Regions from separate parts of the Enterobacter sp. E14S genome, predicted to be linked through region 1. Evidence: predicted binding sites of a transcription regulator. Region 1 holds the regulator's gene; each other region holds the start of a gene.
What was found. The regulator sigma-54, encoded in region 1, starts transcription at its own class of promoters, with help from an activator protein. The targets are predictions, from matches to a motif close to GTTGGCACANNTTTCGCTNT.

Region 1 (7,412 bases):
AGAATGCGCGGGAACTTACGCAGCAAGAACGCCGAGCTGATTGAAAAGGTTAGAACCTCCTATGAAATTCAAAACAAACAAACTCAGCCTTAAAGTAATTATCGCCAGTGCGATGCTGGCGACCAGTCTCCCCGCGCTTGCTGTAACGGGCGATACCGACCAACCGATCCATATCGAGTCTGATACCCAGTCTCTCGATATGCAGGGCAACGTCGTCACCTTCACGGGTAACGTCGTCATGACTCAGGGCACCATCAAAATTAACGCCGACAAAGTGGTCGTGACCCGTCCGGGTGGCGAGCAGGGCAAAGAGATCATTGATGGTTACGGCAACCCGGCCACCTTCTACCAGATGCAGGACAACGGCAAACCGGTGAAAGGCCGCGCTTCGCATATGCACTATGAGCTGGCGAAGGACCTGGTCATACTGACCGGAAACGCGTATCTGGAACAGCTGGACAGCAACATTACCGGCGACCAGATCACCTATCTGGTGAAAGAGCAAAAAATGCAGGCCTCCAGCGAGAAAGGCAAACGCGTCACGACCGTACTGGTTCCGTCGCAGCTGCAGGACAAAGGCAAAGGCCAGGCCCCGGCACAGAAGAAGAGTAACTAATTCGTTATGGCAACATTAACTGCAAAAAATCTCGCGAAGGCCTACAAGGGCCGCCGTGTCGTAGAAGATGTCAGTCTGACCGTCAACTCCGGCGAAATCGTGGGGCTGCTTGGCCCTAACGGTGCGGGTAAAACCACCACTTTCTACATGGTCGTTGGCATTGTGCCGCGCGATGCCGGCAACATTATCATTGACGATGAAGACATCAGCCTTCTGCCGCTGCACGCGCGCGCGCGTCGCGGGATCGGCTACCTGCCGCAGGAAGCCTCCATTTTCCGTCGTCTTAGCGTTTACGATAACCTGATGGCGGTCCTGGAAATTCGTAACGATCTGACCAGCGAACAGCGTCAGGATCGTGCCAACGAGTTGATGGAAGAGTTCCACATTGAGCATCTGCGCGACAGCCTCGGTCAGGCACTCTCCGGGGGGGAACGCCGTCGCGTTGAGATTGCGCGTGCGCTGGCCGCAAACCCGAAATTTATCCTTCTGGATGAACCGTTTGCCGGCGTTGACCCGATCTCGGTTATCGATATCAAACGCATCATTGAACACCTGCGTGACAGCGGGCTTGGCGTACTGATCACCGACCACAACGTCCGTGAAACGCTGGCCGTGTGTGAACGCGCGTATATTGTGAGCCAGGGCAATCTGATCGCCCACGGTACGCCGCAGCAGATCCTCGAAGACGATCATGTTAAGCGCGTCTATCTTGGGGAAGACTTCAGACTCTGATAGGGTAGAGGTAACGTAACGCCGAACCGGAGAAAAACGCTCTGAACATGAAGCAAGGTTTGCAATTAAGGCTCAGCCAACAACTGGCAATGACGCCGCAGCTACAGCAGGCAATTCGCCTGTTGCAACTGTCCACGTTAGAACTTCAGCAGGAACTCCAGCAGGCGCTGGACAGCAACCCCCTGCTGGAACAAACCGATCTTCATGACGAGGTAGATACTCAGCAGTCACAGGATACAGAAGCGCTCGACACCGCGGATGCACTCGAACAAAAAGAGATGCCCGACGAGCTACCGCTGGATGCCAGCTGGGATGAAATCTACACCGCCGGAACCCCTTCCGGTACGCGTGCAGACTACCAGGATGATGAGCTACCGGTCTATCAGGGAGAAACCACCCAGTCGCTGCAGGATTACCTGATGTGGCAGGTGGAACTTACCCCCTTCTCCGATACCGACCGCGCGATTGCCACCTCAATTGTCGATGCCGTTGACGACACCGGCTATTTGACCGTCACGCTGGACGATATCCTGGAAAGCATGGGCGACGAAGAGATTGAGCTTGAGGAAGTCGAAGCCGTACTGAAGCGCATCCAGCGTTTCGATCCGGTAGGCGTGGCCGCAAAAGATCTGCGCGACTGCCTGCTGATCCAGCTTTCTCAGTTCAGCAAAGAGACGCCATGGCTCGACGAGGCGCGTTTAATCATCAGCGATCATCTGGATCTGTTGGCCAACCACGATTTCCGCAGCCTTATGCGCGTTACGCGCCTGAAGGAAGAGGTGCTGAAAGAAGCGGTGAATCTGATCCAGTCACTCGATCCGCGTCCGGGACAGTCGATCCAAACCAGCGAGCCCGAGTACGTCATCCCGGACGTGCTGGTCAGAAAACACAATGACCGCTGGGTCGTTGAACTGAATTCAGACAGCATCCCTCGCCTGCAAATCAACCAGCAGTATGCCTCCATGTGCACCAGCGCGCGTAACGACTCCGACAATCAATATATTCGTAGCAATCTTCAGGAAGCGCGATGGCTGATCAAAAGTCTGGAGAGCCGAAATGATACGCTGCTGCGCGTCAGCCGCTGTATTGTCGAACAGCAGCAGGCGTTCTTTGAGCAGGGCGAAGAGTATATGAAACCGATGGTACTGGCGGATATCGCCCAGGCCGTCGAGATGCATGAATCAACCATTTCCCGTGTCACCACGCAGAAGTATCTGCACAGTCCACGCGGTATTTTTGAGCTTAAGTATTTCTTCTCCAGCCATGTGAATACCGAGGGCGGCGGCGAAGCGTCGTCAACGGCCATTCGTGCCCTGGTGAAGAAGTTGATCGCCGCGGAAAACCCCGCGAAGCCACTAAGCGACAGTAAGTTAACCACCATGCTGTCCGATCAGGGTATTATGGTGGCACGTCGTACTGTTGCGAAGTATCGAGAGTCTTTATCCATTCCGCCGTCCAACCAGCGTAAACAGCTGGTCTGACACAACCGATAAGGAAGACACTATGCAGCTCAACATCACTGGACAAAACGTCGAAATTACTGAGGCTTTACGCGACTTCGTGAACGCGAAGTTTGCAAAACTCGAGCAGTATTTCGAAAGGATCAATCAGGTCTATATTGTGTTGAAAGTGGAGAAAGTGACTCATATCTCGGATGCCACCCTGCATGTTAACGGGGGTGAACTGCATGCCAGTGCGGAAGGGCAAGACATGTACGCTGCTATCGACGGCTTGATTGATAAGCTTGCGCGACAGCTCAATAAACATAAAGATAAACTGAAACAACACTAATTGTCCGGGCAGTTAACGGGTGCAGGACGCCTGTTGTGAAACACAACAGGCCATTTGTACAGTTAGCGCTTAGGTGAAATTATGATGAACAACGATTCCGCTCTTCAACTGAGCAATGTCCTTAACCAGGAATGTACCCGCAGTGCGGTTCACTGCCAGAGCAAAAAACGTGCGCTGGAGATCATCAGTGAACTGGCTGCAAAACAGCTGGGCCTGCCGCCGCAGGTGGTATTCGAAGCGATTCTGACCCGTGAAAAAATGGGCAGTACCGGTATTGGCAACGGCATCGCGATCCCGCACGGCAAACTGGAAGAGGATACCCTGCGTGCCGTTGGTGTGTTTGTGCAGCTTGAAACACCCATCGCCTTCGATGCCATTGATAACCAGCCCGTCGATCTCCTCTTCGCGCTGCTGGTGCCTGCCGACCAGACGAAAACCCATCTGCATACGCTGTCGCTGGTCGCAAAACGTCTGGCCGATAAAACCATTTGCCGTCGACTGCGCTCGGCCCAAAGTGATGAAGAGCTCTATCAAATTATCACTGAAGCAGAAGGCAATCAGGATGATGCATAACCAGGAGATGGCCTTCACATCTGTTGTCCTGAGGAGAAACGGAACATGGTGCTGATGATTGTCAGTGGCCGTTCAGGGTCGGGGAAATCCGTTGCTCTGCGCGCCCTGGAAGACATGGGTTTTTACTGCGTCGATAACCTGCCGGTCGTGTTGTTACCCGACCTGGCCCGCACGCTGGCGGAGAGACAAACCTCTGCCGCCGTCAGTATCGACGTTCGTAACATGCCTGAATCGCCAGAGATCTTCGAACAGGCCATGAGCAACCTGCCTGACGCGTTCTCGCCTCAGCTGCTGTTCCTCGATGCAGACCGCAATACGCTGATCCGCCGCTACAGTGATACCCGTCGTTTGCACCCGCTATCCAGCAAGAACCTCTCTCTGGAGAGCGCTATCGATGAAGAGAGCGACCTGCTGGAGCCGCTGCGTTCTCGTGCCGACCTGATTGTCGACACCTCTGAAATGTCCGTTCACGAGCTGGCGGAAATGCTGCGTACCCGGCTGTTGGGTAAACGCGAGCGCGAACTGACGATGGTGTTCGAATCCTTCGGCTTTAAGCACGGTATTCCGATTGATGCGGATTATGTTTTCGACGTGCGCTTCCTGCCGAACCCGCACTGGGATCCAAAACTGCGTCCAATGACCGGTCTGGATAAGCCGGTGGCGGCGTTCCTCGACCGGCACACAGAAGTACACAATTTTATCTACCAGACGCGAAGCTACCTTGAGCTATGGTTACCTATGCTGGAGACAAACAATCGTAGCTACCTGACGGTGGCGATTGGCTGTACCGGCGGTAAACATCGTTCGGTTTACATCGCCGAACAGCTGGCCGACTATTTCCGCTCGCGCGGGAAGAACGTTCAGTCCCGTCATCGCACGCTGGAAAAACGTAAAACATGACCGTAAAACAAACCGTTGAGATCACCAACAAGCTGGGTATGCATGCACGCCCGGCGATGAAGCTGTTTGAGCTGATGCAGGGTTTCGATGCAGAGGTACTGCTGCGGAATGACGAAGGCACCGAAGCGGAAGCGAACAGCGTGATCGCGCTGCTGATGCTGGATTCCGCCAAAGGGCGCCAGATTGAGGTAGAAGCCACCGGTCCTCAGGAAGAGGAAGCGCTGGCGGCGGTGATTGCCCTGTTTAACGCAGGGTTCGACGAAGATTAAGGTCTGCTATTCAGGCGGGTAGCGCTTCGCTTACCCGCTCTACATAAGATTATTACGCTGCATAAACCCCTCTCCACCCAGCTGATTCATCTGGCGCATAATCCACGCCTGGCGGCTTCGCACGTACCCTGACGGGGCGCTGGCCTTAAAGCGGATAGGATTAGGCAGAACAGCCGCGAGCAGCGCCGCCTCCGACATGCTCAGCCTGCTGGCTGGTTTATTAAAATAGCGTTGTGATGCAGCTTCGACACCAAATACCCCCTCGCCAAACTCAGCGACGTTGAGATAGACGGTCAGAATACGTTTTTTGCTCCAGACCGTTTCCATTCCCAGGGTGAGCCCCGCTTCCAGCCCTTTTCGCACCCAGCTTCGGCCATCCCACAGGAACAGGTTTTTTGCCGTCTGCTGCGACAAGGTTGATGCCCCGCGCACGCGGTTTTCATGGCGTTCGTTATGGGCTAGCGCTTTCTCAATGGCCGCCACGTCGAACCCCCAGTGCTCCGGAAATTTCTGGTCCTCCGCAGCGATGACCGCCAGCCCCATGAACGGGGAGATCTCATCCATGCTCACCCAGTCAGAGTGGGCAACGTAACCAAAATCGCCGCTGAACCACGCGCTAAGCTGGCGCTCAACCATAACGGCAGAGAACGGTACCGGCATAATGCTGAATAAAGCCAGCCCGCCTCCCCAGAATACCGCCAGCACAAGTACGATGCGCAAGAGAAAACGTTTCACCCCTGCGCCTGCGGCAAATTTACCCTTCATTCAGTCAGCACCAGCACGCGATCCACCAGCTTTTCAATACCTGAGGCCGCCTCAGCGATATTGTTCGCCAGCATATACGCCGGCGTGGTGACAATTTTGTTATCTTCATCAACCACAATGTCATCAACCGGGCACGGAACGTGTTCGCCCCCCATTTCCTCGACGATCTCTGCGGTATCAATATCCGTCCCGATAGTCAGGCGCAGCGGGAAATCAAAAATCCTGGGCAGCATTGCCGGCGCGATGCAGATAAAGCCCAGCGGTTTTCCAGCCGCATGCATGGCCTGCGACAGCGCTTTAAGATGAGGATCGATCTGACACTCCGCACCCTGCGCAGCAAAGGTACTGAGATTTTTGGCCGCGCCAAACCCACCCGGCACAATGAGCGCATCAAGCTCTGTAGGGTCTGCCTGAATAAGAGGATGGATATCACCTCGCGCAAGACGCGCGGCTTCAATCAGTACATTACGGGTTTCCGCCATCGGCTCGCCGGTTAGATGATTAATCACATCCGCCTGATTTTTGTCCGGCGCAAAGCAAATAACCTCTGCTCCCTGCTTAGCCAGGGCCAGCAGCGTGATTACGGCTTCATGTATTTCAGAACCATCGTAAACACCGCATCCGCTCAGCACGACACCAATCTTTTTCATCATGACAATCCTTTTCTGCAACTTGCTGAAGCACATTAATAATTTTGATTAAAACGCTATGCTTCACACATTTCACTGATTCATGTAACAAACCATTTAAGATTTGCTATCTTATCTGCGTGCGGCCTAAATTTTTCAGGCAGCGCCATTTCGAAAATAACTTTAAAAAACAGGCGCAGCCACGATTTCCCTGGTGTTGGCGCAGTATTCGCGCACCCCGGTTAATCCGGGGTCATTTTTTTCTGGCGTCGACCCAGGCTTTAAGCACCGCCACATCGTTTTGCCACTCTTGTTTCATCTCTTCAACCCAATCACCCACGTTATCTTCCCATGCAGGTAAATCAGGCGACTGAATCTGTTGACCCAGCTGCTGCAGATGGCGTAAGCCGACCGAGCCGGCGGCACCTTTGATTTTATGTCCTTCTTCGACGATGCCCTTCTGGTCCCGGGCGGTCAGGTTTGATTCCAGCACGCTCAGATAGCCCGGCATCATTTTTTCGAACACCGCCAGACCATCGGTAATCAGTTTCGGGCCGACCAGATCGATGTACTGCTCCAGCATCGCGGTATCGAGTATCGTTTGGGCTTTTGCGCTATCAACAGACGTCATGGTGCTCTCCTCTTCATCATGGGTATCCCAGAACTTCTTAATCATAGCGGTCAGAGCAGGCACCGCCAGCGGCTTGCTGAGTACATCGTCCATACCAGCATCGAGATACTCTTTTTTATCTTTCAGCACGTTCGCCGTCAGCGCCACCAGCGGCGGCAGCTCGTCAGCCGCGTACTGACGCGTCAGCTCACGCGAAATATCCAGCCCGGTCATATCCGGCAGCTGAATATCCAGCAGGACAAGATCGTATTCGCCCGGTTTAAACATCTCCAGCGCGGCCTTACCGGTCATCGCGACATCCACGCTGTTGCCCAGTTTTTCCAGCACCGAGCGCGCCACAATCACGTTCAGCTCAATGTCTTCCACCAGCAGGACGTGCAGCGCGGGCAGCGGCATGTCGTCGTTTTCAAAGGTGTCTTCAACCTCCTCTGCCACCGCCGGCGCATGGACCGTCAGCGTGAAGGTTGATCCTTTGCCCGGCTGGCTGACAACGGTGATATCGCCAC
Region 2 (7,412 bases), on a different contig from region 1:
GTGCCGGGAACTTATCGGCATGCGCCGAAAGCCCAACGCGTTCCAGGAGTTTCAGACCTTTCTCGCGCGACGCTTTTTTATCACGCTTCAGCACTTTTACCTGCGCCAGCGTCAGGTTCTCAATAATGGAGAGGTGAGGGAACAGCTCAAAGTGCTGGAACACCATGCCAACGTGAGAGCGAAGCTGGGCGAGGTTGGTTTTCTTTTCGTTGACTTTGGTGCCGTTGACAACGATCTCACCCTGCTGCACCGGCTCCAGTCCATTGACGGTTTTGATCAGCGTTGATTTACCGGAGCCGGACGGCCCGCACACTACCACCACGTCGCCTTTTTTCACTTCTGTGGAGCAGTCGGTCAGCACCTGAAAGTGCCCATACCATTTAGAAACATTTTTCAGGGAAATCATTATACCGTCCTTTTCTTCAGCCAGCTGACCAACAGCGACGCGCTTAAACTAATCACAAAATAGACCGCACCCGCAAAGAGCACCATCTCGACCTGCGTACCATCACGTTCACCGATGGTTGACGCGGTACGGAAGAAGTCTGCCAGACTCAGAACGTAGACCAGCGAGGTATCCTGGAACAGCACGATGCCCTGGGTCAGCAGGAGCGGAACCATGGCGCGAAACGCCTGCGGCAGAATAATGAGCTGCATGGACTGCCAGTGCGTCATCCCCAGCGCTAGCGCGGCGCTCGATTGCCCGCGGGAGATACTCTGAATGCCCGCGCGGATAATCTCCGAATAGTAAGCGGCCTCGAACATTGAGAACGCCACCATGGCGGAGATCAGACGGATATCGGTTTTCGGCGACAGCCCCAGCACGTTCTGCAGGAAGCCGGGCACAATCAGGTAAAACCACAGCAGCACCATCACCAGCGGGATGGAGCGGAACACGTTAACGTAGGCGGTCGCAAACCAGGCGAGCGGCTTAAAGCTCGACAGGCGCATAACGGCCAGCAGGGTGCCCCAGACGATACCAATGATGATGGCAATAACGGTGATTTTTAAGGTAATCACCAGGCCATCAAGCAGGTAAGGCATGGATGGAACGATAGAACTCCAGTCAAATTCGTACATTATTTGCCCCCCAGATTACCCGGCAGGCGGATTTTGCGTTCAACCAGGTTCATCACCAGCATGATGAAAGCGTTAATCAGAACATACGCGAGCGTGATCGCGGTAAAGGATTCCCACGCGTGGGCGGAATAATCCAGCAGCTTGCCCGCCTGCGCGGCCATATCCACCAGGCCGATAGTTGAGGCGATGGCCGAGTTTTTCACCAGGTTCATCATCTCAGAGGTCATCGGTGGAACGATTACGCGGTAGGCGTTAGGCAGCAGCACGTAGCGGTAGGTTTGGGGCAGCGTCAGGCCCATCGCCAGGCCAGCGTTTTTTTGTCCGCGCGGCAATGACTGAATGGCGGCACGCACCTGCTCGCAAACGCGCGCAGCGGTAAACAGCCCCAGACACATCATGGAGGAGACAAAGAATTGCACGTTCGGATCCAGCTCCGACTTGAACCACATGCCAATATTTTCCGGCAGTAGTTCCGGAATGACCAGATACCAGGTAAAGAATTGCACGATCAGCGGAACGTTACGGAACAGTTCCACATACAGGGTGCCAAGCGTTGAAAGAAAACGGTTAGGGACGGTGCGCAGAATACCGAACAGAGAACCGACAAGAAACGCGATAATCCACGCCGTTATCGATAATGCCACGGTAACCTGAAAGCCGCTCCATAGCCAGCCAAGATAGGTGGTGTTGCCGAACGGGGCTTGTTGCAGGAATATGCCCCAGTTCCAGTCTATTGACATAATAAACTCCAGAAAAAAAAGGGTAGCAGCGCTACCCTCGAAGATTGGTGAGAAGCTCATTTTTCGCGCTGAGTGGGGAACGACCACTCAACGTATAGTCTGTCCATGCTTCCCGACAATCGAGAGGGCAGGAGATCCCGCCCCTGTAGTTCTAATTAGTTAAGAGCCTTGTCATTTGGAGATTTGAACAGCGCTTTCATGTCGTCAGACAGTTCAAAATTCATGTTCAGGTTTTTTGGTGGAATTGGGTTCTTGAACCACTTGTCGAACCATTTCTCCGCTTCGCCGGAGGTCTGCACCTGAGCGATGGTGTCATCGATCAGCTTTTTGAACTGCGGATCGTCTTTACGCAGCATACAGCCGTAGGCTTCTTTGGACTGCGCGGTACCAACGATATCCCAGTTGTCTGGTTTCTTCGCTTTCGCACGTTCGCCCGCCAGCAGGGCGTCATCCATCATAAACGCGACGGCACGACCGCTTTCCAGGGTACGGAAGGAGTCGCCATGGTCTTTCGCGCTGATGATGCGCATATCCATTTTCTTCTCGTCGTTCAGCTTGTGCAGCAGCACTTCTGACGTGGTACCGGAGGTGACAACAACCGCTTTGCCTTTCAGGTCAGCGAAGTCTTTGATCTCACCGCCTTTCTTCGTCAGCAGACGGGTGCCCACGACAAAGATGGTGTCAGAGAAGGCAGCCTGTTTCTGACGCTCGAGGTTGTTAGTGGTGGAGCCACACTCGAAGTCAAAGGTGCCGTTTTGCAGCAGTGGAATACGGTTCTGTGAAGTGATTGGGATCAGCTTCACCTGCAGGTCAGGTTTGTTCAGCTTTTTCTTCACAGCTTCAACGATGGCGTTGGAGTAATCCTGTGAATAGCCCACGACTTTTTGCGTGTTGTCGTAGTAAGAGAACGGGACAGAAGATTCACGGTGGCCGACCACGATGACGCCGTTTTTGGCAATCTTGTCGAGAGTGCTGCCTGCTGCCGGCGCATCTTCAGCGTGAACCACGCCTGCAGACATTCCCATAACCAGCATTGCTGTGGCCAGTTTACGTAATTGCATACCCAACTCCTTTTTTATCAGCGCCAGAGACGCTTTGATACCCATTGTGATGTTGTTATATCTCGCGCAATGCGAGTGCAGTGTTATGCAAGCTTGTTAACATTTAGTCTGGCTTAATGTAAAGATTTTGCTGCGTTATTGTTTATTTTTGCGAAGCGCGCCGCACCATTCAGAGGCAAATATCTCCCGTTGCACCGTTTCGGTGCTACCGATGATCTACGCTGGTGCGACAAAGTTGCACGTTAAGCCAAACTGCGTTTACCTGAATAAACAAAGCAATAGGCGTGCCAGAATTGGCATTTGGAGGGAATTGTCGGGTGGCGGCTACGCCTTACCCGACCTACAGCATGGGAAAGTAGGCCGGATAAGCGTCAGCGCCACCCGGCAACAGAAGGGAAGGTTATTTCCGACGCTGACGCAGGCTCATCAGCACCGCGCCAAAGCCGAACAGCACGGTCAAAATCCACAGCGGCCAGTTGCCGGTACGAGCGTATGGCGTCAGCCCCGTGGTTGGCGTGACTTTAGTGGTCAGTACCTCACGGGTAAACTGCGGGATCATCGCCTGAATTTCACCCTGTGGACCAATCACAGCGGTGATGCCGTTGTTGGTGCTGCGCAGCAGCGGACGCGCCAGCTCCAGAGAGCGCATACGTGCCATCTGGAAGTGCTGCCACGGGCCGATTGACTTACCAAACCAGGCATCGTTGGAAATGGTCAGCAGATAGTCGGTATCCGGGCGGAAGTTATCGCGTACCTGCTCGCCGAGAATGATTTCGTAGCAGATGGCCGCCGTCAGGGCAAAGCCGTGCGCGTGCAGCTGAGGCTGTACGTACGGGCCGCGGCTGAAAGAGGACATCGGCAGGTCAAAGAACGGGGCCAGCGGGCGCAGAATCGACTCCAGCGGGACAAATTCACCAAACGGCACCAGGTGGTTCTTATTGTACCTGTCAGTGGAGTGGTAGCTGTACTCGCTGTCTTTCCCGAGCGTAATGATGCTGTTGTAGGTGTCATAGCGGTTCTGCTGATTCAGACGCGCATCGACAATCCCGGTGATCAGCGTGCTGCCGCGCGCCAGCAACAGGTCGTTCATCATGTTGAGGAACGGCTGCTGGTTAATTTCCAGATCGGGAATGGCAGATTCCGGCCAGATGATCAGCTGGGATTTACCCATTACCTCTTCGGTGGCGTTGGCGTAAATCTTCAGCGTATTCAGCAGCTCTTTCTCATCCCACTTCATGGACTGCGGGATATTCCCCTGCACCATGGAAACCTGCATGGCGCGATCGGGCTCGGGCGTGAACCACTGGATATAGCGCAGCGGGAAGGGCAGGGCAAACAGCACCAGCGCTACAGCCAGCGGCTTCCAGCAGCGTGTGACCAGCGCTAATACCAGCAGGCCGCTCACCACCATCAGCAGGAAGTTGATGGCCTCAACGCCCATTACCGGCGCCAGGCCTTTCAGCGGGCCGTCAATCTGGCTGTAGCCGAACTGCAGCCACGGGAAGCCCGTCAGCACCCAGCCTCGCAGGAACTCGGTTATTTGCCAGACCACCGGTGCGGCAATAGCGACGCGCAGCCAGGTGGTTTTTGGCCACAGGCGAGAAAGGATGCCGGCGAACAGACCGATATAGAGCGAGAGATACGCGGCGAGCAATACCACCAGGAAGACGTTAACCGGGCCAGGCATTCCGCCAAACTGGGCGATGCTGACATAGACCCAGTTGATGCCTGAGCCAAACAGCCCCAGCCCCCAGAAGTAACCGACGGCAGCAGCCTGTACCGGACGACGATTCAGGGTCAGGCCCTGAAGCCCCATCAGGGAGAGAATGGCCGCAGGCCAGATATCGTAAGGAGAGAAAGCCAGCGTACCGCTGGCTCCAAGTAACAGCGCCAGCAGCAAACGGACGCGCTGGCGTTCAAGCAGTGGGGCAAATGCCATTTACATTAATCTTCCAGTTTTGGCACCGGTGAGTCGTCCGGCGTTCTGACGTGAACCTGTATAATACGTCGGCTGTCGGCCATTGCCACTTTGAACTGGTAACCGTCGATGTCAACGGTCTCACCGCGCGCCGGGAGGTGGCCAAAGGCCTGCATCACCAGCCCGCCAATGGTATCGACCTCTTCATCGCTGAAGTGGGTACCGAAGGCGTCGTTGAAGTCCTCAATCGAGGCCAGCGCACGCACGGTCCAGGTGTGGCGGCTAAGCTGACGGAAGTCGATATCTTCTTCTTCGTCGTACTCGTCTTCGATTTCGCCCACGATCAGCTCAAGAATATCCTCGATCGTGACCAGACCGGAAACGCCACCAAATTCATCAATAACAATCGCCATGTGGTAACGCTGAGAGCGAAACTCTTTCAGCATCCGATCCACACGTTTACTCTCCGGCACAACCACGGCCTGGCGTAACACTTTTTCCATGCTGAAGGCTTCGGCATCGCTGCGCATAAACGGCAGCAGATCTTTGGCCATCAAAATCCCTTCGATGTGATCTTTGTCTTCGCTGATGACCGGGAAACGCGAGTGGGCTGATTCGATGATCACATCGAGGCACTCGTCCAGGGTCTGGTTACGTTTCAGGGTGATCATCTGCGAGCGGGGGATCATGATATCGCGAACGCGCTGGTCGGCGATGTCCATAACCCCTTCGAGCATTTCGCGCGTATCTTCATCGATAAGGTCGTTCTGCCCGGAATCACGAATCAGCTCCAGCAGTTCATCACGGTTTTTGGGTTCGCCGTGGAAAAGCTGGTTCAGAATGAGGGAGAAAAATCCCTTTTTACTGGTTGTCGTGTCGCTACTGTGTGAATTGTCGTCGCTCATGGCGTTTGTTAAGGGTTCTCTTGTTAGTTCAACGTTTACCGCCACGCGATGTCCTTTCGTGGCGGCATGTGAGTCAGTCAGATGACGGACTATTCTTTCTCGGCAATGTACGGATCCTCATAGCCCAGAGCAAGCATTATCTCTGTCTCGAGGGACTCCATCTCTTCCGCTTCGTCATCTTCAATGTGATCGTAGCCGAGCAGATGCAGGCTGCCGTGTACCACCATATGCGCCCAGTGGGCCTCGAGCGGCTTTTGCTGCTCTTTTGCTTCCTGTTCAACCACCTGACGGCAGATGATCAGATCGCCCAGCAGCGGCATCTCAATGCCCGGAGGCGCTTCGAACGGGAAAGAGAGCACGTTGGTCGGCTTATCTTTCCCGCGATAGGTCAGGTTAAGCTCATGGCTTTCTGCTTCATCCACCAGGCGAATCGTCACTTCTGATTCTTCCTGAAACTGAGGAATAACGGCATCCAGCCATTTCTGAAACTGTGCCTCATCTGGCATGCCGGAATTGTCTTCACAGGCCAGCTGTAAATCGAGGATCACCTGACTCATTTCTGTTCTTGCTCCTGCGCTTCGCGCTTACGTTCTGCGGCCAGTTCGGCCTTACGCTTCTGATCCGCCTCTTCCCAGGCTTCATAGGCGTTAACGATACGCGCGACCACCGGGTGGCGTACCACGTCTTCACTGTGGAAGAAGTTAAAGCTGATTTCTTCGACCTCGGCCAGCACCTCAATCGCGTGGCGCAGTCCTGATTTGGTACTGCGCGGCAGGTCGATCTGGGTGACGTCACCGGTAATGACCGCTTTCGAGTTAAAGCCGATACGCGTCAGGAACATCTTCATCTGTTCGATGGTGGTGTTCTGGCTCTCATCGAGAATGATGAACGCATCGTTCAGCGTACGACCGCGCATGTAGGCGAGCGGGGCAACTTCGATAACGTTACGCTCAATGAGCTTCTCGACCTTCTCAAAGCCGAGCATCTCGAACAGCGCATCGTATAAAGGGCGCAGATACGGGTCGACCTTCTGGCTCAGATCGCCCGGCAGGAAGCCGAGTTTTTCACCCGCTTCGACGGCAGGGCGGGTCAGCAGGATGCGACGGATCTCCTGGCGTTCCAGCGCATCTACCGCAGCGGCAACGGCCAGATAGGTTTTACCCGTACCCGCCGGACCCACGCCGAAGGTGATGTCGTGGTCGAGGATATTGGCGATGTACTGCGCCTGGTTTGGCGTACGCGGCTTAATGACGCCACGTTTGGTCTTGATGTTAATGGCCTTGCCGTAGTCCGGCACGCTTTCCGCGCTCTGCTCAAGCACGCGCGCCTCTTTAATGGCGAGGTGGATCTGTTCCGGCTCGATATCCTGAATTTCGCCGCGCATTGGGGCGGTATCAACATAAAGGCTACGCAGAATGTCCGCAGCGGCGTTGACGCAGATAGGGCGTCCGGTAAGTTTGAAATGATTATCGCGACGATTGATTTCGATACCCAGACGTCGCTCCAGTTGTTTGATGTTGTCATCAAACGGCCCGCACAGGCTCAGCAGGCGAGCGTTGTCTGCTGGCTCAAGGCTAATTTCACGCGTATCTATATTCAAACTGTTCCTCTTTAATTGTTTAACTGACCCATTGCGATAGGGCGTAATAAAACGGTCATTACCGAAATTATTCACGCCACAGAATAAAGGCGCAAGCGTTGCGGAAGA
Region 3 (7,412 bases), on a different contig from region 1:
GGGAGCCAAAGCGCAGATTTCTCTTTTCCTTGAAAAGAGACATATCTATGAGTGGTTATTATCGCCCTTTTACGAAATGAAAATGAGCGTAACGGACGCGGGTAATGAATAAACTTTATACACTTGAGACGCTGCTGCGCAAGTTGGATTTGAGGATATTTAAACGCATCCCAGTTGTCTTTCAAACTGAAGCGTCCGAATGTGGCCTGGCCTGTCTTTCAATGATATGCAGTTTTTATGGCAAGCAGGTCGATCTACTGCAACTCCGGCAACAATTCAATTTGTCATCACGTGGGGTCAACCTCCATGCGATAAAAGCAATTGCCAGTGAACTGGAGATGTCGTCACGCGCATTGTCCGTGGACCTTCAGGAATTACATGCCGTGCGTAAGCCCTGCATATTGCATTGGGATTTTAACCATTTTGTCGTACTAATTAAGGTCGATAAGAACAGCGCGGTGATCCACGACCCTGCGTTTGGACGACGGGTGATTAGCATGCCTGAATTGTCCCAACATTTTACTGGTGTTGTGCTTGAGGTATGGCCGGGAACCACTTTCTCAGTTCAAAAGAAGCAAAACAGGTTAAAAGCCACCACATTATTAAAGAATGTCAATGGACTGATGACATCACTGGCGAAGATATTTTTCTTATCGCTGGTGATTGAGTTAATCAGCCTGCTGTTGCCTGTGGGAACACAATTAGTCACGGATAATGTCATTGCATCCGGAGATTACGGTTTACTTAATATCATCTGTCTTGGGCTGTTTATTCTGATTCTGTTACGTTTGACGGTCAGTGTCATACGCTCCTGGAGCACGCTGATACTGGGAACACTCATCGACGTCCAATGGAGTTTTAGCCTCTTTTCTCACCTTATTAAGCTACCAACCACCTATTTTGAAAGACGCAAACTGGGAGACATTCAGTCTCGTTTCCACTCGCTTGATGCTATACGGGCCACTTTTACCACAGGTTTAACTGGTAGCATTATTGATACGCTAATGCTCATGGGTTTGCTGGTAATGATGTTTTTATACAACCTTCAGCTCAGCATGATAGTGGTCTCTTTTACCGCAATATACACCTTCATTCGGTTTGCTACCTATCGATACTATCGCCAGTTATCCGAAGAAGAGTTAATCAAGGAAGCACGTCTTAATTCTTATTTTATGGAAACCCTGTACGGTATCGCGACGATTAAGATTCAGGGGATGACTGACCTGAGAATTAATAACTGGTTTAATCTTTTTTCAGATAAGGTCAATACCGGCATTCGTTTGACGCGAATGGATCTCTTCTTTGGTGGTGTCGTCTCTTTTATCGCTGCCTGCGACCAAATTGTTATCCTGTGGGTTAGCGGCAGGCTGATGATGGATAGTCATTTAACCATCGGTATGTTTATCGCGTTTAATACCTTCAGGAGTCAGTTCTATGACCGAATAAATGCCCTGATCAACTTTATCATTCAGCTGAAGCTCATCAACTTACATAATGAACGCGTTGCCGATATTGCGCTGCAGGAAGCATCTTCTTCAACGGCCACCAGCCCGCTGCGTTTACCACACGGAGCCTTAACGCTCGAAACTCAGGATCTGACCTACCGTTATGATAACCATGCGGACCCTATATTCAGCAAACTGAATCTGACCATTCATGCCGGGGAGAGTATTGCTATTACGGGCGTATCGGGTGCAGGTAAAAGCACCTTGATGAAAGTGTTGTGCGGTTTATTCGAACCGTCGAACGGCTGCGTCCGAATTAATGGCATTGATATTAAGCAACTTGGTTTTGAGCATTATGCTGAACGCATTGCCTGTATCATGCAGGAAGATAAGTTGTTTTCAGGCTCTATCAAAGAGAATATCGCCGGTTTTCGACCTGACATTGACGAGCAGTGGATGGTGCAATGCGCCATCGCAAGCCATATTCATAATGACATTTTAAAGCTACCAATGGGTTACGAGACACTGATTGGTGAACTTGGGGAAGGGTTGTCCGGGGGTCAAAAACAGCGGATTTATATTGCCCGGGCATTATACCGCAAACCGGGTATTTTATTCATGGACGAGGCGACCAGCCACCTTGATAAAACCAGTGAAAGTCAGGTCAATCAGTCTATACAGGAGATGAACATCACCAGGATTATTATCGCGCATCGCGAAACCACGATTGCATCGGCAGATCGGGTGTTCGTGATAAATGGAGCAGAGTTACCCTAATCCGTGAATTTCGCAGGAAAGAGATAGCTTCGGGACATAACGCCCCAGGTAATGAAGAATTCTGGCGATCATCGAATAAAAAAGCCGCTGAGAGATCAGCGGCTTTTTAGTTGCCGGGTGGCGCTCACGCTTACCCGGCCTACGGATTGACCGTATTACTCTTCTTTCGCACCGCGCATAGCACGTTTACGATCGTTCTCGGTCAGGTGACGTTTACGGATACGAATTGACTGTGGAGTCACTTCTACCAGTTCGTCATCATCAATGAATTCCAGAGCCTGCTCCAGCGTCATCTTGATCGGTGGAACCAGAACCGTTGCTTCGTCAGTACCGGACGCACGCATGTTGGTCAGTTTCTTACCGGTCAGGCAGTTTACGGTCAGGTCGTTAGAACGACTGTGAATACCGATGATCTGGCCTTCGTAAACTTCAGCACCGTGACCCAGGAACAGCTTACCGCGATCCTGCAGACCGAACAGCGCAAACGCAACCGCTTTACCCTGACCGTTGGAGATCAGCACGCCGTTGTTACGCTGGCCCACTTCGCCCGGACGAACGTCGTCGTAGTGGCTGAAGGTGGAGTACAGCAGACCGGTACCGGAGGTCATGGTCATGAACTCTGAACGGAAGCCGATCAGACCACGGCTTGGGATCACGTAGTCGAGACGTACGCGGCCTTTGCCATCTGGATTCATGTTTTTCAGGTCGCCTTTACGCTCACCCAGAGCCTGCATCACAGAACCCTGGTGCTGCTCTTCAACGTCCAGCGTTACGTTTTCGAACGGCTCTTGTTTACGGCCGTCGATCTCGCGGAAGATTACTTTCGGACGGGAAACCGCCATTTCGAAACCTTCACGACGCATGTTCTCAATCAGAACAGACAGGTGCAGCTCACCACGACCAGAAACGCGGAATGCATCAGCATCTTCGGTTTCTTCAACGCGCAGCGCAACATTGTGCACCAGCTCTTTGTTCAGGCGGTCAAGGATCTGACGAGAGGTAACGAATTTACCTTCTTTACCACAGAACGGAGAGGTGTTGACGTTGAAGAACATGGATACGGTTGGTTCATCAACGGACAGGGCTGGCAGCGCTTCGACGTTCTGCGGATCGCAGATGGTGTCGGAGATGTTCAGTTCACCCAGACCGGTGATAGCGATGATGTCGCCCGCTTCCGCAACGTCACTCTCGATACGCTCAAGACCCAGGTGAGTCAGTACTTTACCGACTTTACCGTTACGGGTTTTGCCTTCGCTATCGATGATAGTAACCTGCTGGTTAGGCTTCACTTTACCGCGCTTGATACGACCAATGCCGATTACGCCAACGTAGTTGTTGTAGTCGAGCTGAGAGATCTGCATCTGCAGGGTGCCGTCGAGATCGACGTTTGGCGCAGGAACACGGTCAACAATCGCCTGATACAGCGGGGTCATGTCTTCAGCCATGTCTTCGTGGTCCAGACCTGCGATACCGTTCAGCGCAGATGCGTAAACGATAGGGAAGTCCAGCTGCTCGTCGGTCGCGTCGAGGTTAACGAACAGGTCGAAGACCTGGTCAACAACCCAGTCAGGACGCGCGCCAGGGCGGTCAACTTTGTTGATAACAACGATTGGCTTCAGACCATGGGCAAAAGCTTTTTTGGTCACGAAGCGCGTCTGTGGCATTGGGCCATCCATTGCGTCAACGACCAGCAGAACGGAGTCTACCATGGACATTACACGTTCAACTTCACCACCGAAGTCGGCGTGCCCTGGGGTATCAACGATGTTGATACGGTAGTCATTCCATTTAATCGCGGTGTTTTTCGCGAGGATGGTAATCCCACGCTCTTTCTCCAAATCGTTGGAGTCCATCACGCGTTCTTGGGTTTCGGCACGCGCATCAAACGTACCGGATTGCTGCAGCAGCTTGTCAACCAGGGTAGTTTTACCATGGTCTACGTGCGCGATGATGGCGATGTTACGCAAATTTTCGATCACAACTTTGCCTCAGGCATTTAGAAATAGCGCGTTATTGTACACGGATTAATCGCACTACAAAACAGGATCACAAACATCCCCCGCAAACAAGTATTGCAGAGATGCTTTGTGATCGCTTTCACGGAGCGGTAAAAGGGCACTTTAACGTAAATTGCACCAATATGGTGCTCAATGTTCACATTGAAGCACTATACTGGTGCAACAAATCCATTGTGGTGCAGCCCTTTTGCACTATGGTGCGCATGATAACGCCTTTTTGGGGTGATTTAAAAGTTGGCACAGATTTCGCTTTATAAAAAATACATGGCACCAGCCAGTACAAACAGAAATTGAAGACCTCGTTACCACGACGACAATGACCAATCTGGAGAGTTAAGTATGTCCGCTGAACACGTTTTGACGATGCTGAACGAACATGAAGTGAAGTTTGTTGATCTGCGCTTCACCGATACCAAAGGTAAAGAACAGCACGTCACAATCCCTGCTCATCAGGTGAACGCCGAATTCTTTGAAGAAGGCAAAATGTTTGACGGCTCCTCCATTGGTGGCTGGAAAGGCATTAACGAATCCGACATGGTTCTGATGCCAGATGCGACCACTGCGGTCATTGATCCATTCTTCGAAGAACCAACCCTGATCATCCGTTGCGACATCCTCGAGCCAGGCACGCTGCAGGGCTACGACCGCGACCCACGTTCTATCGCGAAACGCGCTGAAGAGTACCTGCGTTCTACCGGCATCGCAGACACCGTTCTGTTCGGGCCAGAGCCAGAATTCTTCCTGTTCGATGACATCCGCTTCGGTGCCTCTATTTCCGGCTCCCACGTGGCTATCGACGACATCGAAGGTGCATGGAACTCTTCCACAAAATACGAAGGCGGTAACAAAGGTCACCGTCCTGGCGTGAAAGGCGGTTACTTCCCGGTTCCTCCGGTCGACTCTGCACAGGACATCCGTTCCACCATGTGTCTGGTGATGGAAGAGATGGGCCTGGTTGTTGAAGCTCACCACCACGAAGTGGCGACTGCTGGTCAGAACGAAGTGGCAACCCGCTTCAACACCATGACCAAAAAAGCGGACGAAATTCAGATCTACAAATACGTTGTGCACAACGTTGCGCACCGTTTCGGTAAAACCGCGACCTTCATGCCAAAACCAATGTTTGGCGATAACGGTTCCGGTATGCACTGCCATATGTCTCTGTCCAAGAACGGTACCAACCTGTTCTCTGGCGACAAATATGCCGGTCTGTCCGAGCAGGCGCTGTATTACATCGGTGGTGTTATCAAACACGCTAAAGCGATCAATGCCCTGGCGAACCCAACCACGAACTCCTACAAGCGTCTGGTCCCGGGCTACGAAGCGCCAGTGATGCTGGCCTACTCTGCACGTAACCGTTCTGCTTCTATCCGTATTCCGGTGGTGGCTTCTCCTAAAGCACGTCGTATCGAAGTTCGCTTCCCGGACCCAGCGGCTAACCCATACCTGTGCTTCGCAGCACTGCTGATGGCCGGTCTGGACGGTATCAAGAACAAGATCCACCCGGGCGAAGCGATGGACAAAAACCTGTACGACCTGCCGCCAGAAGAAGCGAAAGAGATCCCACAGGTTGCTGGCTCTCTGGAAGAAGCCCTGCAGGCGCTGGACGCAGACCGCGAGTTCCTGACTGCAGGTGGCGTATTCACTGACGACGCTATCGATGCTTACATCGCCCTGCGTATGGAAGAGAACGACCGCGTGCGTATGACGCCACACCCGGTAGAGTTCGAGCTGTACTACAGCGTTTAATTAAAGTTGTTTTACCCGGCGTGATAAGCGCCGGGGGTAGTTGCCGTGGAAACTTTTAGCCCATCTCCGGATGGGCTTTTTTCTCCACCAACAACCTGATCTCACGCGCTTTTTACGCCGAAAACGCTATACTGCACTAAATTAGTGCAAACGACTCCAGGAGACTGCTGAATGGCAACTGGCACGCTGCCCGATGCTGGGCAGATCCTCAATTCTTTGATTAACAGCATATTGCTGGTCGATGACGAGCTGGCCGTTCATTACGCCAACCCGGCGGCGCAGCAGCTGCTCGCCCAAAGCGCACGTAAACTGTTCGGCACCCCGCTTCCTGAACTCCTGAGCTATTTTTCACTGAATATTGGCCTGATGCAGGAAAGTTTGCAGGCCGGCCAGGGGTTTACCGATAACGAAGTGACGCTGGTGATCGACGGGCGCTCGCACATTCTGTCGCTAACCGCGCAACGTCTTCCCGAAGGTCTGATCCTGCTGGAAATGGCGCCGATGGATAATCAGCGTCGACTGAGCCAGGAGCAGCTTCAGCATGCGCAGCAGATTGCCGCCCGTGACCTGGTGCGCGGTCTGGCGCATGAAATCAAAAACCCGCTGGGTGGATTACGCGGCGCGGCACAGCTTCTGACCAAGGCGCTGCCCGATCCCGCGCTGGCGGAGTATACCAACGTCATCATTGAGCAGGCGGACCGTCTGCGGAATCTGGTAGACCGTCTTCTTGGGCCACAGCAGCCGGGAATGCACGTCACTGAAAGTATCCATAAAGTGGCTGAGCGTGTGGTGAAGCTCGTCTCAATGGAGCTGCCGGAGAACGTCACGCTGGTACGTGATTACGACCCAAGCCTGCCGGAACTGGCCCATGACCCGGACCAGATTGAGCAGGTCCTGTTGAATATTGTGCGTAATGCCCTGCAGGCGCTGGGACCTGAAGGGGGGGAGATTATTTTACGCACCCGCACCGCCTTCCAGCTCACGTTACACGGCGTGCGCTACCGGCTGGCCGCCCGAATTGACGTTGAGGATAACGGGCCCGGCATTCCATCGCATTTACAGGACACCCTGTTCTACCCGATGGTAAGCGGTCGCGAAGGCGGGACCGGCCTGGGCTTATCCATTGCCCGCAGTTTGATCGATCAACACTCCGGGAAAATTGAATTTACCAGTTGGCCGGGACATACCGAGTTTTCGGTTTTCCTGCCGATTAAAAAATAAAGGTGACGTTTATGCAACGAGGGATAGTCTGGGTAGTCGATGACGATAGCTCCATCCGTTGGGTGCTTGAACGCGCGCTCACAGGGGCGGGATTAAGCTGCACGACGTTTGAGAGCGGCAGCGAAGTGCTCGACGCACTCACCACCAAAACGCCAGATGTTCTGCTTTCGGATATCCGTATGCCGGGCATGGACGGGCTGGC

Region 2: ACZ6J2_RS10510 (amino acid ABC transporter substrate-binding protein) is a predicted target of sigma-54. The motif match lies at 3,154-3,173, and genes of this name have one in related genera.
Region 3: glnA (glutamate--ammonia ligase) is a predicted target of sigma-54. The motif match lies at 4,474-4,493, and genes of this name have one in related genera.

What each region holds. Positions count from the first base shown of each region.
Region 1 covers NZ_JBVODQ010000006.1:126,572-133,983, forward strand. The annotation lists gene lptC (LPS export ABC transporter periplasmic protein LptC) at 1-93, shown strand, start outside; gene lptA (lipopolysaccharide ABC transporter substrate-binding protein LptA) at 62-616, shown strand; gene lptB (LPS export ABC transporter ATP-binding protein) at 623-1,348, shown strand; gene rpoN (RNA polymerase factor sigma-54) at 1,396-2,829, shown strand; gene hpf (ribosome hibernation promoting factor) at 2,852-3,139, shown strand; gene ptsN (PTS IIA-like nitrogen regulatory protein PtsN) at 3,221-3,712, shown strand; gene rapZ (RNase adapter RapZ) at 3,758-4,612, shown strand; gene npr (PTS phosphocarrier protein NPr) at 4,609-4,881, shown strand; gene mtgA (monofunctional biosynthetic peptidoglycan transglycosylase) at 4,921-5,646, opposite strand; gene elbB (isoprenoid biosynthesis glyoxalase ElbB) at 5,643-6,296, opposite strand; gene arcB (aerobic respiration two-component sensor histidine kinase ArcB) at 6,529-7,412, opposite strand, start outside.
Region 2 covers NZ_JBVODQ010000003.1:486,616-494,027, reverse strand. The annotation lists gene ACZ6J2_RS10525 (amino acid ABC transporter ATP-binding protein) at 1-406, opposite strand, end outside; gene gltK (glutamate/aspartate ABC transporter permease GltK) at 406-1,080, opposite strand; gene ACZ6J2_RS10515 (amino acid ABC transporter permease) at 1,080-1,820, opposite strand; gene ACZ6J2_RS10510 (amino acid ABC transporter substrate-binding protein) at 1,976-2,881, opposite strand; gene lnt (apolipoprotein N-acyltransferase) at 3,282-4,820, opposite strand; gene corC (CNNM family magnesium/cobalt transport protein CorC) at 4,826-5,704, opposite strand; gene ybeY (rRNA maturation RNase YbeY) at 5,794-6,261, opposite strand; gene ACZ6J2_RS10490 (PhoH family protein) at 6,258-7,304, opposite strand.
Region 3 covers NZ_JBVODQ010000013.1:80,879-88,290, forward strand. The annotation lists gene ACZ6J2_RS20115 (HlyD family secretion protein) at 1-112, shown strand, start outside; gene ACZ6J2_RS20120 (peptidase domain-containing ABC transporter) at 105-2,222, shown strand; gene typA (ribosome-dependent GTPase TypA) at 2,378-4,201, opposite strand; gene glnA (glutamate--ammonia ligase) at 4,580-5,989, shown strand; gene glnL (nitrogen regulation protein NR(II)) at 6,161-7,210, shown strand; gene glnG (nitrogen regulation protein NR(I)) at 7,222-7,412, shown strand, end outside.